One region of the Paenibacillus sp. Mc5Re-14 genome, then DNA from elsewhere that is predicted to be linked to it. Evidence: a T-box and tRNA genes for the amino acid it is inferred to sense, from the RefSeq annotation. Region 1 holds a T-box; the other regions hold tRNA genes.
The links. The T-box of region 1 lies ahead of metG (methionine--tRNA ligase). A T-box ahead of a tRNA ligase gene usually reads a tRNA of that ligase, here a tRNA-Met.

Region 1 (5,525 bases):
CGGGTAAAGTTTCGATTCAACGGTATTTTCAATCTATGCTGGACGGAAGCAAACGTTCCAGCACGGTTCTGAACCCAGGCGAAAGCCGTGTTATTTTGGAAGATTTGAACGCGCAAAAAATCAAGCAAAAACAAGTTATTTCTTTGTTATCTGATTTGTATACGGATCAACCTATTCAATATACGGTGGTTGTGCTGGATGCAAATGTAGATCCGTTGACTGCGTTGCCTACTCTGGCAAAACTGCCTAAGGACGGTATTCATAACCGTGGAACGTACGCAAATTCGGATATTTCACTCAATTATACCGAAGAGGTTGGTAAAACAGCTCAACGTATCGTTCTTGGTGATAATAAGGTAGACCCGAACCTGATTGGTACCGACGGTCTGGACGGTTCTTCTGCTTCCAATGCCGGTAACTTTGGTGTTGTATATAAGGTTAAGTTGGACCATGTAGCGCCATATTCACTGATTACGTTTAACCCGCGGGGAGGCGAATATTCCGGCTATGCGATGGTTAACAATCAGGTTGTGGGTATACCGACAAATGGTTCTGTATGGGCTCCGAATGAAATGAGTGTACTGTATCGTACAGGTCATATTGAGGAAAGTGTAGAGATGTATTTCACTGCAGCTGCTGGTAGTAATCTGCCAGTTTCCGTAGTAGTTATGCCTTTACCAGCTATTAAAAATTAATTTGAAATAACCGGTGCTGTTTACCGGCTTAGACCACTTGAGTCTCATCATTCACCGTTTTAAAAGTCGATGTCACTTACAGAATATAGGCGTTCTCCCGTTGCGAACTTGGTTGCAGCACTGGAGAACGTCTTTTTCTTATGAGTAGCACGAATATCTCTTATAATATTGACTTTATTCGTGGTATAATGAATAGATGCAAGCCTAAGCCTGCATCAGAAAACCTGAAACTATAGACAGGGGAGGGTGAAACGCATGCTGACAAAGGATGAGATTATCGCAACGATGTCCGCTCAAGGGCTGCGTATTACAGATCAGCGCAAGACGCTGGCCACGTTATTTTCCGAGAATGAAGGGTATCTGTCCCCCAAAGACGTTTATGAATATATGGGTAAGAAGTACAGCGGACTTAGCTTTGATACAGTTTATCGCAATCTGCGTGTAATGCAGGAATTGGGTGTACTGGAGCAGGTATCTTTTGAGGATGGAATGAAGTTCAAGGTGAGCTGTAATGAACATCATCACCACCACCATATGATTTGCTTGAATTGTCAGAAAACATTGCCGATTTCTTTTTGTCCAATGCAAATGACAGACCCGACAGATCAATTCCAAATCGTTGAGCATAAGTTTGAAATTTTTGGTTATTGCAAAGACTGCCAGCAGAAGAATGGGCATACTGAAAGTAATTCGGATGGGGGTTTCAGACAGACGAGCAGTCACACTCACAGCCACGGAGGCTACTGAAATGAAAATCACCACACGTAGAGTGGTACAGGCTCCGATTCAGTTTTATCGTGCATACATTTCACCATTAAAACCTGCTACCTGCAGGTTCTATCCGACGTGTTCGGCGTACGCGCTGGAGGCGGTAGAAGTGCATGGTGCACTCAAAGGCTCATGGCTGGCTGCAAAGCGTATAGCTAAATGCCATCCATTTCATCCCGGCGGCGTAGATTTGGTCCCTCCTGCAAAAAAAGGGGTAGATAAGTCTGACAAAGATCGTTTGGCTACCCATACCGAGAAGGGTCTGACTTGACAGCGCCGTGCCGATTTGGTTATATTTTGGTTAATATTGTTTTCCTGTGAAGGGATGAGTAAGGTAAGTCGTCCAGTACAGAGAGCCGGAGTTAGCTGAAAACCGGTCTGGAGTGAAGCCTGAATATGGTCCTGGAGGAACCTTTTTCGAGCGTATTTGCCATAGTGAAGCTGTGTTCAAGAGGCAATTGTAAGGAGGAGGCGTGATCCAGCGTTAATGGGCGGTCGATGTGACCGGTGAAGCCTGTATTCTGCGAAGGTACAGGGAATTTGGGTGGTAACGCGTGAGGTGACTCTCGTCCCATAGGGACGGGGGTCTTTTTTGTGCCAATTTGTGTCTAATTCATGAATTGGAGTACCTATCATGGTAGCAAATCTTTTGCAGCCGTGAACAAAACAGGAGGAACATACATGTCTAGTGAGAACACATTTTACATTACAACACCGATCTATTATCCCAGTGACAAGCTACATATAGGTCATGCCTACACGACGGTAGCGGGTGATGCGATGGCTCGCTATAAGAGGCTACGGGGCTATGAGGTTCGTTATTTGACAGGAACGGATGAGCATGGTCAGAAGATTGAACAAAAGGCAAGTGCAGCTGGGAAAACGCCGCAACGTTTCGTAGATGACATTGTGGCAGGTATCCAAGACCTGTGGCGGAAGCTCGACATTTCCAATGACGATTTTATCCGTACTACGGAGGAACGTCATAAGGCTGTCGTACAGGAAATCTTTGATCGTTTATTAAAACAAGGCGATATTTACAAGGGAGAATACGAAGGTTGGTACAGCATTCCTGACGAGACTTACTACACAGAAACTCAGCTCGTTGACGTAGTGAAGGACGCTGAAGGCAATGTCACTGGAGGTAAGAGCCCAGATAGTGGACACCCTGTAGAACTGGTCAAGGAAGAGAGCTACTTTTTCCGCATGAGCAAGTATGCTGATCGGTTGCTACAATTTTATGAAGAGAACCCGCAGTTTATCCAACCGGAATCCCGGAAAAAAGAAATGATTAACAACTTCATCAAGCCGGGGCTAGAGGATCTGGCTGTTTCCCGTACAACGTTTGATTGGGGAGTTAAGGTTAAGGGGGACCCGAAGCATGTCGTATACGTGTGGATTGACGCACTTTCCAACTACATCACAGCCTTGGGGTATGGCTCTTCTAATACTGAGCTGTACGATAAATTTTGGCCAGCAAATGTGCATATCGTAGGTAAAGAGATTGTACGGTTCCACACGATATATTGGCCAATCATGCTGATGGCACTGGATCTTCCGTTGCCTAAAAAAGTATTTGCACATGGTTGGTTGCTCATGAAAGATGGTAAAATGTCGAAATCTAAAGGCAATGTGGTAGACCCGGTAACGTTGATTGACCGTTATGGTCTGGATCAACTTCGGTACTACTTGCTGCGCGAGGTGCCATTTGGAGCGGATGGAACATTCACACCTGAAAGTTTTGTAGAACGTGTAAATTCAGATTTGGCCAATGATCTGGGCAACTTGTTGAATCGTACTGTAGCGATGGTAGACAAATATTTTGACGGCAAAGTTCCCGCTTATGAAGCCAATGTTACCTCATTCGACGTAGCTTTGGTAGATATGGCAACATCGACTTATAGTAAAGTTGAAGAAGCTATGGAAAATATGGAATTTTCCGTGGCTTTAACGGCGATTAGCCAATTTATTAGCCGCAGCAACAAGTATATTGACGAGACTCAACCATGGAATCTGGCTAAGGATGAGGCAAAACGTAGCGAATTGGCATCTGTTATGGTGCATTTGGTAGAAAGCTTGCGTATTGCTTCCATTTTACTTCAGCCTTTCTTGACACGTGCGCCTCACCAAATTTGGGAACAACTCGGTATTCGTCAAGGAGAGCTGACTACATGGGATAGCGGTAAGCAATTTGGGCGTATTCCAGAAGGAACGCAGTTGGTTAAAGGGAATCCGATCTTCCCTCGTCTGGACTCTGAGCAAGAGGTTGCTTTTATTGTAGAAGCAATGACTGGAGGTAAGAAACCGGAGGAAGCTGCGACACAAGCTCAACCGCTGAATGCATCTGAGTCGAGTCAGGAAGCACCAGAGGCGAAAGAAGAGATTGGCATTGAGGATTTTGCCAAGGTAGAGCTGCGCGTTGCTCAGGTTGTCGCCTGTGAGCCTGTGAAGAAGGCTGATAAACTGTTAAAGCTACAGCTCGATCTCGGCTATGAGCAGCGGCAGGTGGTGTCGGGAATTGCGAAATTTTATACCCCTGAAGATATCATTGGGCGTAAGGTGATCTGTGTGACCAATCTTAAGCCAGTAAAACTTCGGGGTGAGCTGTCGCAGGGTATGATTTTGGCAGCATCACATGGGGATCAGCTTACATTGGCCACTGTACCGGAAGGTATGCCGAATGGTGCGATTATAAAATAAGAGGCTAAGTAAAATAAAAGAACGTAAAAAGCGTATGCTTGGGTGTTATTCTCCCAGGCATACGCTTTTTGGCTTGCATCATATTTTTCTCTGTCTATACGTATGTTTTAGTAGGCAGGGCTTGTATCTGCTCTGCGTGTTCACTAAGACAGGTGGGAGGAAATAATGATGTCAGATGTCAACGCCGGGTTGGCCATCGTTGCCGGACTGGTTTCTTTTTTTTCACCGTGCTGCTTGCCACTATATCCATCATATTTATCGTATATAACAGGAATGTCGGCACGTGAACTGGCTGAAGGACGGCACAAGGCAGAAATTCGCTATCGTACCATGGGGCACACACTTGCTTTTGTATTAGGCTTTTCGGTTGTTTTCTATTCACTGGGGGCAAGTGTCGGGTTACTTGGAGAATGGTTTGCCAATTATGGGGATACGCTAAGAATCGTAGCAGGGCTGCTTATTATACTCATGGGTCTGGTATCTCTTGGTTTCGTCCGTCCATTGTTTCTAATGAGAGAGCATAAGCTGCGCTGGACATGGAAGCCTGCCGGATACGCCGGTTCCTTTGTAATCGGAATTGGGTTCGCGGCAGGCTGGTCCCCCTGTATCGGTCCTATGCTAACAGCTATTATCGCTTTGGCAGCGGTAGAGCATCACATGTGGTTCAAGTTGATTACTGGCTACGCGCTTGGTTTTGCGATTCCGTTTTTTATATTGGCTTTGCTGGCAGGCTCTGTTAAGTTATCGTCCCGTTATACTTCCATACTTCTCCAAATAGGTGGCATGTTACTTGTGATCACCGGCGTTTTGTTGGTAACGGATCATATGACAGATGTAACGCTTTTTTTACAACGGATTACCCCGGATTGGATGCTAGTTATGTGAAATATTCAATACGACTTAAAGGAAAATGTTCAAAAATGCGTTCAGTAATAAATTCCCGCAGTGCATTTTGCTGTTCATCAGGATAAACATATTTATTCTGTCCCCAGCGGCCCCATTTTTTCTTGCGTTTCTCTATGTCCATTTCCAGTTTGGTTTTCGGGTAACGCTTCTCGATAACCGCTTTGGATGTTTTGGTAAAGCGATGTTGTATTAATTCGAATGTCAGATCCTTTGTAGCATGCTGGGGCAAGGTTTCTCCCAATCTACGCAGCAGCTCTCCGTAACCTGCTTCCCAGCCGTCATACCAAATGATGGGTGCAATGATGAATCCCAGCGGATAACCGGCCCGTGCGATTTTGCCCGCTGCTTCAATACGTTCCTCGAAGCGCGAAGTTGCAGGTTCAAACTGTTTAATAACATAATCGGAATTAATGCTAAAGCGGATGCGAGTATGACCATTATGTTTAATATCCAGCA
Region 2 (5,525 bases), 1.3 Mb from region 1:
AACTTACTCACTCGTTGCTCAGTTTTGAGAGTTCAAACTCTCAAATTGCACCTTGAAAACTGGATACCGAAACGAAATTGCGTTTTAGAATATTCCTTTAAGCTGATCTTGTGTAAACAAGTGAAATAAAGGTAGCATATCGTATTTACATTGTAGATACTAGGTTAAGCTACAAAGAGCACACGGAGGATGCCTAGGCGCCAGGAGCCGACGAAGGACGTGGCGAACAACGATAAAGCCTCGGGGAGCTGTAAGCAAGCTTTGATCCGGGGATGTCCGAATGGGGAAACCCGGCTGTCTTCATCGACAGTCACTACTCACTGAATTCATAGGTGAGTGAGAGGCAGACCAGGGGAACTGAAACATCTAAGTACCCTGAGGAAGAGAAAACAATAGTGATTCCGTCAGTAGCGGCGAGCGAACGCGGATTAGCCCAAACCAAGGAGCTTGCTCCTTGGGGTTGTGGGACGTCTCACATGGAGTTACAAAGGAACCGGTTAGATGAAGAGGTCTGGAAAGGCCCGCCAGAGAAGGTAAAAGCCCTGTAGTTCAAAACCTGTTCTCTCCGAGACGGATCCCGAGTAGTGCGGGGCACGTGAAACCCCGTATGAATCCGGCAGGACCATCTGCCAAGGCTAAATACTCCCTGGCGACCGATAGTGAAGCAGTACCGTGAGGGAAAGGTGAAAAGCACCCCGGAAGGGGAGTGAAATAGATCCTGAAACCGTGTGCTTACAAGAAGTCAGAGCCCAATTTAGGGGTGATGGCGTGCCTTTTGTAGAATGAACCGGCGAGTTACGTTCCCGTGCAAGGTTAAGGTGAAGAGCTGAAGCCGCAGCGAAAGCGAGTCTGAATAGGGCGAATGAGTACGTGGACGTAGACCCGAAACCGGGTGATCTACCCCTGTCCAGGGTGAAGGTGCGGTAACACGCACTGGAGGCCCGAACCCACGCATGTTGAAAAATGCGGGGATGAGGTGGGGGTAGCGGAGAAATTCCAATCGAACCCGGAGATAGCTGGTTCTCCCCGAAATAGCTTTAGGGCTAGCCTCGGAAAGAAGAATCGTGGAGGTAGAGCACTGATTGGGTGCGGGGCCCGCAAGGGTTACCAAGCTCAGTCAAACTCCGAATGCCATAGATTTAGTTCCGGGAGTCAGACAGTGAGTGCTAAGATCCATTGTCGAAAGGGAAACAGCCCAGACCATCAGCTAAGGTCCCCAAGTGTGTGTTAAGTGGGAAAGGATGTGGAGTTGCACAGACAACCAGGATGTTGGCTTAGAAGCAGCCACCATTGAAAGAGTGCGTAATAGCTCACTGGTCGAGTGACTCTGCGCCGAAAATGTAACGGGGCTAAACACACCACCGAAGCTATGGCTTGATGCATTTGCATCAGGGGTAGGGGAGCGTTGAATGCGGGTTGAAGGTGTACCGGAAGGAGCGCTGGACTGCATTCAAGTGAGAATGCCGGTATGAGTAACGAAAAGATCTGTGAGAATCAGATCCGCCGAAAGCCTAAGGGTTCCTGAGGAAGGTTCGTCCGCTCAGGGTAAGTCGGGACCTAAGGCGAGGCCGATAGGCGTAGTCGAAGGACAACAGGTAGAAATTCCTGTACCACCGTAATCCGTGATGAGCGATGGGGTGACGCAGTAGGGTAGTGACGCGGACTGATGGATGTCCGTCTAAGCAGTGAGGCTGATGTGTAGGCAAATCCGCACATCGTTAAGGCTGGGCTGTGATGGGGAGCGAAAATTACAGTAGCGAAGGTCATGATCTCAGACTGCCAAGAAAAGCCTCTAGCCAGGAGAAGGTGCCCGTACCGCAAACCGACACAGGTAGGCGAGAAGAGAATTCTAAGGCGCGCGGAAGAACTCTCGTTAAGGAACTCGGCAAAATGACCCCGTAACTTCGGGAGAAGGGGTGCCTCGGTAGGGTGAATAGCCCGAGGGGGCCGCAGTGAAAAGGCCCAAGCGACTGTTTAGCAAAAACACAGGTCTGTGCGAAGCCGCAAGGCGAAGTATACGGGCTGACGCCTGCCCGGTGCTGGAAGGTTAAGGGGAGTGGTAAGCCTTCGGGCGAAGCTATGAACCGAAGCCCCAGTAAACGGCGGCCGTAACTATAACGGTCCTAAGGTAGCGAAATTCCTTGTCAGGTAAATTCTGACCCGCACGAATGGCGTAACGACTTGGGCGCTGTCTCAACGAGAGATCCGGTGAAATTTTAATACCTGTGAAGATGCAGGTTACCCGCGACAAGACGGAAAGACCCCATGGAGCTTTACTGCAGCTTGATATTGAATTTGGGTACGATCTGTACAGGATAGGTGGGAGCCGTTGAATCTTGAGCGCCAGCTTGAGAGGAGGCATCCTTGGGATACCACCCTGATCGTATCTAGGTTCTAACTTGGTACCGTGATCCGGTGCGAGGACAGTGTCAGGTGGGCAGTTTGACTGGGGCGGTCGCCTCCTAAAGAGTAACGGAGGCGCCCCAAGGTTCCCTCAGAATGGTTGGAAATCATTCGAAGAGTGCAAAGGCAGAAGGGAGCTTGACTGCGAGACCTACAAGTCGAGCAGGGACGAAAGTCGGGCTTAGTGATCCGGTGGTACCGCATGGAAGGGCCATCGCTCAACGGATAAAAGCTACCCTGGGGATAACAGGCTTATCTCCCCCAAGAGTCCACATCGACGGGGAGGTTTGGCACCTCGATGTCGGCTCATCGCATCCTGGGGCTGAAGTAGGTCCCAAGGGTTGGGCTGTTCGCCCATTAAAGCGGTACGCGAGCTGGGTTCAGAACGTCGTGAGACAGTTCGGTCCCTATCTGTCGTGGGCGTAGGAAATTTGAGAGGAGCTGTCCTTAGTACGAGAGGACCGGGATGGACGTACCGCTGGTGTACCAGTTGTTCCGCCAGGAGCACCGCTGGGTAGCTATGTACGGAAGGGATAAGCGCTGAAAGCATCTAAGCGTGAAGCCCCCCTCAAGATGAGATTTCCCAATTCGTAAGACCCCTTGAAGACGACGAGGTAGATAGGTTGGGGGTGGAAGTGCAGTAATGCATGGAGCTGACCAATACTAATCGGTCGAGGGCTTATCCTAAGATAAGACGCAATAAGTTTCGGATTCAGTTTTCAAGGTGTAACCTTGAAACAAGTGTTAATATTCCCTGATAGCTCAGTTGGTAGAGCACTCGACTGTTAATCGAGTTGTCACAGGTTCGAGTCCTGTTCGGGGAGCCATATGGAGAGGTGTCCGAGTTGGCCGAAGGAGCACGATTGGAAATCGTGTAGGCGCCAAAAGCGTCTCGAGGGTTCGAATCCCTCTCTCTCCGCCAGAATTATTCTATAGCATGGCCCGTTGGTCAAGGGGTTAAGACACCTCCCTTTCACGGAGGTAACAGGGGTTCGAATCCCCTACGGGTCATAAAAAAAATTGCATTAAAAAGTTTGTTATGGTATAATACGAGAAGTGTTCCGTTGAGGAGGCTTAGCTCAGCTGGGAGAGCATCTGCCTTACAAGCAGAGGGTCGGGGGTTCGATCCCCTCAGCCTCCACCATTTTAAAATAAATACTTATTACTGTCGCGGGGTGGAGCAGTTCGGTAGCTCGTCGGGCTCATAACCCGAAGGTCGCAGGTTCAAATCCTGCCCCCGCAACCAATTTAAATCTATTATGGAACTGTGGTGTAGAGGCCTAACATGCCTGCCTGTCACGCAGGAGATCGCGGGTTCGAATCCCGTCAGTTCCGCCATTATTAATGTATTAATTGATAAAGGGTCTTATTGTAAGGCTCGGTAGCTCAGTCGGTAGAGCAGAGGACTGAAAATCCTCGTGTCGGCGGTTCGATTCCGTCCCGAGCCACTTTTAATTGAATAGTTTTTGTGCCGGTGTAGCTCAATTGGTAGAGCAACTGACTTGTAATCAGTAGGTTGGGGGTTCAAGTCCTCTCGCCGGCACCATTTTGGAGGATTAGCGAAGTGGCCAAACGCATCAGACTGTAAATCTGCTCCCTTACGGGTTCGGTGGTTCGAATCCATCATCCTCCACCAGTTTTATAGGGGCATAGTTTAAAGGTAGAACAACGGTCTCCAAAACCGTTGGTGTGGGTTCAATTCCTGCTGCCCCTGCCAATTACTTCTTTTCCTGTGGCGGTCGTGGCGAAGTGGTTAACGCACCGGACTGTGACTCCGGCATTCGTGGGTTCAAGCCCCATCGGCCGCCCTTTCTTATTGGGGATTAGCCAAGCGGTAAGGCAACGGACTTTGACTCCGTCATGCATAGGTTCAAATCCTATATCCCCAGCCATCTTATGCGGACGTGGCTCAGCGGTAGAGCATCGCCTTGCCAAGGCGAGGGTCGCGGGTTCGATTCCCGTCGTCCGCTTTTTATACTCTGGCGCCATAGCCAAGTGGTAAGGCAAAGCTCTGCAAAAGCTTTATTCCCCAGTTCAAATCTGGGTGGCGCCTCCATAACTTAATATGCCGGCGTGGCGGAATGGCAGACGCGCTCGACTCAAAATCGAGTGGGAAACCGTGGAGGTTCGAGTCCTCTCGCCGGTATATATAGAAGGATGATAAAATGCTTTAATGCATTTTATCATCCTTTTTATTATTCGTATTCTTAACTTTGGCAACAAGATTAACTTGGATCCAGATGAGTGGAAGATAAGAACTTTGCAGAGATCCTTTTTAATTAGGTTTATATTTGACTGGGACTTTGAAAGTTGTAGTAGGATGATGGTACTGAAAAAACATTTATAGTTTATTAAGTGTAAGAGAAATGAGGAATGCATATGCAGGAAAGAATTTTGGAAGCTTTTGTAGAGGAAGTTCATGAGAATGGCTTGAAATTTACTATGGATGATCTTGCGAAAAGACTTGCCATCAGTAAGCGTACATTGTACGAGAATTTTTCATCTAAGACGCTTATTTTAGAGACACTGATTGAGCGTACAAATGATGATATGATTCAAAAGACAGAACAAATTATCCGAAACAATGAATTATCTTTGTTAGAAAAGATTAAACAGTCGATTAGGGTTATGCCGCTGTATTATAAGTTTTATGATTTAAGAATATTAGACCAGATGAAAAAATATTATCCTGAGCAATGGAAAAGAGTACATGCTGATTTAAATGATTGGTCTCCGATTAGAACATTAATTCAGGAAGGTATCCGAGAAGGAATTATTGTGAATAAAAATGAGGCTCTGATCATGAAGCTTATTATTGATTCAGTAAATTTAACGCTTGATCAGCGTTTCTTTCTGGATAACAGTGTGACGGTAGAGGAAGCAACTTATTCCATTGTAGATATATTGTTATTTGGGTTAGTCGAAAAACAAAAATAGCCTAATAATATGTGCATATTAATAGAGGCTTTTTTTATGTGAAAACTAATAAAACAATTAAAGTTTTTTTGTTTTTGAAGTTGGGATACTGAAATTAACTATTGATAAATAAAAGGGGTTCTGAAAAGGAAGGGTGGAAATATGTCTATACTGACAAGAAATCGGGGAGCAATGCTGTTATTGAT
Region 3 (5,525 bases), 2.9 Mb from region 1:
AAACGGCGGCCGTAACTATAACGGTCCTAAGGTAGCGAAATTCCTTGTCAGGTAAATTCTGACCCGCACGAATGGCGTAACGACTTGGGCGCTGTCTCAACGAGAGATCCGGTGAAATTTTAATACCTGTGAAGATGCAGGTTACCCGCGACAAGACGGAAAGACCCCATGGAGCTTTACTGCAGCTTGATATTGAATTTGGGTACGATCTGTACAGGATAGGTGGGAGCCGTAGAACTTTGAGCGCCAGCTTGAAGGGAGGCATCCTTGGGATACCACCCTGATCGTATCTAGGTTCTAACTTGGTACCGTGATCCGGTACGAGGACAGTGTCAGGTGGGCAGTTTGACTGGGGCGGTCGCCTCCTAAAGAGTAACGGAGGCGCCCCAAGGTTCCCTCAGAATGGTTGGAAATCATTCGAAGAGTGCAAAGGCAGAAGGGAGCTTGACTGCGAGACCTACAAGTCGAGCAGGGACGAAAGTCGGGCTTAGTGATCCGGTGGTACCGCATGGAAGGGCCATCGCTCAACGGATAAAAGCTACCCTGGGGATAACAGGCTTATCTCCCCCAAGAGTCCACATCGACGGGGAGGTTTGGCACCTCGATGTCGGCTCATCGCATCCTGGGGCTGAAGTAGGTCCCAAGGGTTGGGCTGTTCGCCCATTAAAGCGGTACGCGAGCTGGGTTCAGAACGTCGTGAGACAGTTCGGTCCCTATCTGTCGTGGGCGTAGGAAATTTGAGAGGAGCTGTCCTTAGTACGAGAGGACCGGGATGGACGTACCGCTGGTGTACCAGTTGTTCCGCCAGGAGCACCGCTGGGTAGCTATGTACGGAAGGGATAAGCGCTGAAAGCATCTAAGCGTGAAGCCCCCCTCAAGATGAGATTTCCCAATTAGTAAGACCCCTTGAAGACGACGAGGTAGATAGGTTGGGGGTGGAAGTGCAGTAATGCATGGAGCTGACCAATACTAATCGGTCGAGGGCTTATCCTAAGATAAAGCGCAATGAAGTTTCGGATCCAGTTTTCAGGGTGTAACCTTGAAGTTAGAATTTGCGAGGCAAATTCATGTTTGGTGGCGATAGCGGAGGGGTTCCACACGTACCCATCCCGAACACGACCGTTAAGCCCTCCAGCGCCGATGGTACTTGGACCGCAGGGTCCTGGGAGAGTAGGACGCCGCCAAGCATAAGCCCCTTCTCTGGGGATTTTTTTTCGCCTGTAAGACTAACCTCTACATAATCAGAATTTTAATGGTTATTTCTAAGATGGGGCTATAGCTCAGCTGGGAGAGCGCCTGCCTTGCACGCAGGAGGTCAGGGGTTCGATCCCCCTTGGCTCCACCAATATTCCCTGATAGCTCAGTTGGTAGAGCACTCGACTGTTAATCGAGTTGTCACAGGTTCGAGTCCTGTTCGGGGAGCCATATGGAGAGGTGTCCGAGTTGGCCGAAGGAGCACGATTGGAAATCGTGTAGGCGCCAAAAGCGTCTCGAGGGTTCGAATCCCTCTCTCTCCGCCAGCTCTTATAATAGATATGTGGCCCGTTGGTCAAGGGGTTAAGACACCTCCCTTTCACGGAGGTAACAGGGGTTCGAATCCCCTACGGGTCATAGTAGTATGGAGGCTTAGCTCAGCTGGGAGAGCATCTGCCTTACAAGCAGAGGGTCGGGGGTTCGATCCCCTCAGCCTCCACCATTAATAATATTGAGAAGTACCTTCAATGTCGCGGGGTGGAGCAGTTCGGTAGCTCGTCGGGCTCATAACCCGAAGGTCGTAGGTTCAAATCCTGCCCCCGCAATTAATTTCCTGATGGAAATGCCTCTGGAACTGTGGTGTAGAGGCCTAACATGCCTGCCTGTCACGCAGGAGATCGCGGGTTCGAATCCCGTCAGTTCCGCCATTTAACTTAATATGCCGGTGTAGCTCAACTGGTAGAGCAACTGACTTGTAATCAGTAGGTTGGGGGTTCAAGTCCTCTCGCCGGCACCATTTTGGAGGATTAGCGAAGTGGCCAAACGCATCAGACTGTAAATCTGCTCCCTTACGGGTTCGGTGGTTCGAATCCATCATCCTCCACCAGTTTTATTATTATGGTGGTCGTGACGAATGGATTAACGTACCGAATTGTGGCTACGGCATTCGTGGGTCCAAGGCCCATTGATCGCCCTGTTAAATACATAATGGGGATTAGCCAAGCGGTAAGGCAACGGACTTTGACTCCGTCATGCATAGGTTCAAATCCTATATCCCCAGCCATTAAGAGCCATTAGCTCAGTTGGTAGAGCACCTGACTTTTAATCAGGGTGTCGAAGGTTCGAGTCCTTCATGGCTCACCATTATCATTGTATGCGCGTGTGGCGGAATTGGCAGACGCACTAGACTTAGGATCTAGCGTCTTTGACGTGGGGGTTCAAGTCCCTCCACGCGCATATTGTTTTTGCGGACGTGGCTCAGCGGTAGAGCATCGCCTTGCCAAGGCGAGGGTCGCGGGTTCGATTCCCGTCGTCCGCTCCATATTTGCGCCCTTAGCTCAGCTGGATAGAGCGTTTGACTACGAATCAAAAGGCCGGGAGTTCGAATCTCTCAGGGCGCGCCATTAATTTCATAAGCCGGTGTGGCGGAATTGGCAGACGCGCGCGACTCAAAATCGTGAGGGAAACCGTGGAGGTTCGAGTCCTCTCACCGGCATCTATTACGGGATGTAGCTCAGCTTGGTAGAGCACCTGGTTTGGGACCAGGGGGTCGCATGTTCAAATCGTGTCATCCCGACCATTTTTTTGCGGGTGTAGTTCAATGGTAGAACTCCAGCCTTCCAAGCTGGTAGCGTGGGTTCGATTCCCATCACCCGCTTTATATAGATGAAAAAAGAGACGGCTTATGCCATCTCTTTTTTTTGTACTTTTAAAAAATATCGTGTTCTAGTCAATAAAGCTCAAGAGTTAGAACATTATAGTCTAAATCGATGAGATTGCAATTGTTATACTTCATCGATTTACACAGACTGGTTACTCATCGTCCTTACTAAGCTAACATGCCCCGTTAGTTGCCCCACTATTTTAAAACTCCTTTTCTAATTCAAGTCGCTCGGAGCTCCAATCCCATAACTCGATAGCACGATTGTAGTTGTATGATTTCTCTGAAGATTTGATTTCTTTGAATCCGTCCCACTTTGAATAGAGTTGGTGAGTACAAGCTTTGCCAGATCATTTCCTAATTGTTTGGTTGTACGAATGCTGGAACGAACGAAACGGAGTTATGGCATTACATTATTCCACATAAATCGCAGGAAGAAGAATAGGAAACTGGGGAATAATAGTTTCACCTCTAAAAACCGAATTTGGCCCAAAGGCCGAATATCGTTTTTTTTTGTTTCATGAGTGCCAAGCCAACATTTTAAAGAAAATAAACGCTATGTTTTCAGAGTGATCAGTTAGTTCTGATAGACGCTAGTGATCCACCGTTGCTAACTATTCTGCACGTGTGTTTATTCTCTAGACTACTGATAACAGGATACGTTAAGTGTGTGATTATGAATCTTCTACATAGTCCAAAAATAGCAATAATTTGAATCTGAATTCATAAGAGTGAAATAAAAGTATTTCCTTTATTACACACTTAGTCTCTACCACACTTTGCGAAGGTTGTTTGTTTATTGTTATGTGAATTATTTTTTGATCTAATAGAACTATTTCAACCTTTTCCCTTGATGTCGATATAATTGAGGGTCACAAAAGTGTATTCCTTTAGGCAAATGGAGATCAACTCGCTAAAACGAAAAATATGTAGGTTGCGAATCAGAATTGTCTTATTGAACAGGAGGGGTGTACTAGAAAAAAGACTCATTACGGAACTCAGAATTGAGGAAAAACGGAGGTTATGTTATGGACAAAAAGAATGATAAAAGTTGCTGGATGAAGTGATTGACCATAAGCCTTGCGATTACAAGCAGCAAGATATAAACATTAGGAGGATAACCAATATGAATTCATTCAAGAAAACGAAGAGCTTGATCAGCGCCCTGACCGGGGCTGCACTATTATTCTCGCTACCAATGACGGCAGGCGCGGAGAGCAATATCAACTATACAGGCATGTTCCTGGGCTATGACGGAAGTGTAAACACCAGCCCTGTCTGGACCTACAACCCTGACATTGTCTCCTATGATCTGCTGAACTGGAACCAGGGGGGCACCGATGCAGCCTCCATTACCTCTAATAGCGCCTCCGTCATCCAAGACCTGGGGAAAATCGTCACCGTTTCCACCCACATGCCCAATCCTCAGGGTGGAAATGTAAACGCCCCAATGTCTGATTCCGATTTTAATATCTTGGCCAATACAGACATTTCATCCATCAATTCGTCCAGCCCCGCATGGCTACAAAATTATAAGGCCCAGGTTGACAATGTTGTGACCGGTCTGCAAAAGTTTAACTCATCCCCCGTTTACTACAGACCCTTCCATGAAATGAACGGAGGCTGGTTCTGGTGGGGAAACAAGAATACGACAGACTATAAGAACCTGTACATCAATTTGTACAATTACATCGTGACGACCAATGGCATGTCCAACGTCAATTTTGTCTATGCCCCAAATAAAGGAGCTAACGCGGCTGCTTATTACCCCGGCTCTAGCTATGTCACATGGATTGGCATCGATGCTTACAGCGATGATCCGTCCAATGACAATGAAATCAAGATGGCTTACAATGACATCAAAGGACTTGGCAAAACTTACGGCTTTTGCGAAATTGGACCAGCCGTGGGTGGCGACCATGTGGATCGCAACAATAATCAGCTCAAGGAATTCGATTATTCGCTTTGGAACAACGCCCTGAATGAAGTCTACACTGGAGCAAGCTTCTTTATCACCTGGGATGGCGCTTATGCTCCGCAGAATAACACAAACGGCAGCGTGCTGTTTACAAAGGAGAGCTCCCAGTAAGTGCCTAGCGCCCGGCGTCCAGGCAGCACGGCATCAATGCGTTAATCTCAAGCTGACCGCAGAGCCTTGGGAGAGTGGGACGTTTTCAAGAACGACAACAAAAAGCACCACCTTAATGAATTGGCCCCTGATAGACTAAAAAGACCCAAAAGACACGACCTCCTGTTAGGAGAACGGGTCTTTTGGGTCTACACAGCAACATGCGAGTATGCACGTTAAATATCGGTTGGTCAGATGCGGATTTCCGTCTCATCCGGAACGAACTGACGATATTGAAAATACATACGGAGCCGCCAGTGTAACAACGTCCCGAAGGCTAGTATGAAAAATAGCCCTGCTGTTTGCGGGATGGTAATGTAATGCTGAATAAATTCATGCAGCAGCAATCGGACGATCAGCAGGCTGATCAGGATAAAAAAGAAGGTGCGCGAGCGTTGCACGAAAACCAGCCCTTCTTGTAACTCAAATTTGGTGCTGCGGATCAACGGGTAGGAAAAAATAAACCAGCCGATCAGAAAAGCGCCCAGCGCCCAAAGCCAGGGAACCCGTACTTCTGGCACCACAAACATCATAAAGCCGGTG

Region 2: it has a tRNA-Met gene. The T-box ahead of metG (methionine--tRNA ligase) is inferred to sense a tRNA for this amino acid. The anticodon was not compared.
Region 3: it has a tRNA-Met gene. The T-box ahead of metG (methionine--tRNA ligase) is inferred to sense a tRNA for this amino acid. The anticodon was not compared.

What each region holds. Positions count from the first base shown of each region.
Region 1 covers NZ_CVPD01000001.1:4,834,885-4,840,409, forward strand. The annotation lists gene BN1546_RS21915 (copper amine oxidase N-terminal domain-containing protein) at 1-695, shown strand, start outside; gene BN1546_RS21920 (Fur family transcriptional regulator) at 951-1,442, shown strand; gene yidD (membrane protein insertion efficiency factor YidD) at 1,444-1,734, shown strand; T-box leader at 1,772-2,040, shown strand; gene metG (methionine--tRNA ligase) at 2,145-4,163, shown strand; gene BN1546_RS21935 (cytochrome c biogenesis CcdA family protein) at 4,332-5,048, shown strand; gene splB (spore photoproduct lyase) at 5,041-5,525, opposite strand, start outside.
Region 2 covers NZ_CVPD01000001.1:3,511,076-3,516,600, forward strand. The annotation lists rRNA gene BN1546_RS15840 (23S ribosomal RNA) at 163-3,090, shown strand; tRNA gene BN1546_RS15845 (tRNA-Asn) at 3,155-3,230, shown strand; tRNA gene BN1546_RS15850 (tRNA-Ser) at 3,234-3,325, shown strand; tRNA gene BN1546_RS15855 (tRNA-Glu) at 3,343-3,414, shown strand; tRNA gene BN1546_RS15860 (tRNA-Val) at 3,472-3,547, shown strand; tRNA gene BN1546_RS15865 (tRNA-Met) at 3,573-3,649, shown strand; tRNA gene BN1546_RS15870 (tRNA-Asp) at 3,665-3,741, shown strand; tRNA gene BN1546_RS15875 (tRNA-Phe) at 3,779-3,851, shown strand; tRNA gene BN1546_RS15880 (tRNA-Thr) at 3,874-3,949, shown strand; tRNA gene BN1546_RS15885 (tRNA-Tyr) at 3,954-4,039, shown strand; tRNA gene BN1546_RS15890 (tRNA-Trp) at 4,047-4,120, shown strand; tRNA gene BN1546_RS15895 (tRNA-His) at 4,139-4,211, shown strand; tRNA gene BN1546_RS15900 (tRNA-Gln) at 4,221-4,295, shown strand; tRNA gene BN1546_RS15905 (tRNA-Gly) at 4,302-4,373, shown strand; tRNA gene BN1546_RS15910 (tRNA-Cys) at 4,385-4,459, shown strand; tRNA gene BN1546_RS15915 (tRNA-Leu) at 4,471-4,549, shown strand; gene BN1546_RS15920 (TetR/AcrR family transcriptional regulator) at 4,783-5,340, shown strand; gene BN1546_RS15925 (MFS transporter) at 5,482-5,525, shown strand, end outside.
Region 3 covers NZ_CVPD01000001.1:1,961,388-1,966,912, reverse strand. The annotation lists rRNA gene BN1546_RS09000 (23S ribosomal RNA) at 1-993, shown strand, start outside; rRNA gene rrf (5S ribosomal RNA) at 1,071-1,187, shown strand; tRNA gene BN1546_RS08990 (tRNA-Ala) at 1,270-1,345, shown strand; tRNA gene BN1546_RS08985 (tRNA-Asn) at 1,350-1,425, shown strand; tRNA gene BN1546_RS08980 (tRNA-Ser) at 1,429-1,520, shown strand; tRNA gene BN1546_RS08975 (tRNA-Glu) at 1,540-1,611, shown strand; tRNA gene BN1546_RS08970 (tRNA-Val) at 1,621-1,696, shown strand; tRNA gene BN1546_RS08965 (tRNA-Met) at 1,726-1,799, shown strand; tRNA gene BN1546_RS08960 (tRNA-Asp) at 1,825-1,901, shown strand; tRNA gene BN1546_RS08955 (tRNA-Thr) at 1,915-1,990, shown strand; tRNA gene BN1546_RS08950 (tRNA-Tyr) at 1,995-2,080, shown strand; tRNA gene BN1546_RS08945 (tRNA-Gln) at 2,183-2,257, shown strand; tRNA gene BN1546_RS08940 (tRNA-Lys) at 2,262-2,337, shown strand; tRNA gene BN1546_RS08935 (tRNA-Leu) at 2,350-2,430, shown strand; tRNA gene BN1546_RS08930 (tRNA-Gly) at 2,441-2,515, shown strand; tRNA gene BN1546_RS08925 (tRNA-Arg) at 2,521-2,597, shown strand; tRNA gene BN1546_RS08920 (tRNA-Leu) at 2,610-2,689, shown strand; tRNA gene BN1546_RS08915 (tRNA-Pro) at 2,697-2,773, shown strand; tRNA gene BN1546_RS08910 (tRNA-Gly) at 2,781-2,851, shown strand; gene BN1546_RS08905 (glycoside hydrolase family 26 protein) at 3,981-4,943, shown strand; gene BN1546_RS08900 (CcdC family protein) at 5,174-5,525, opposite strand, start outside.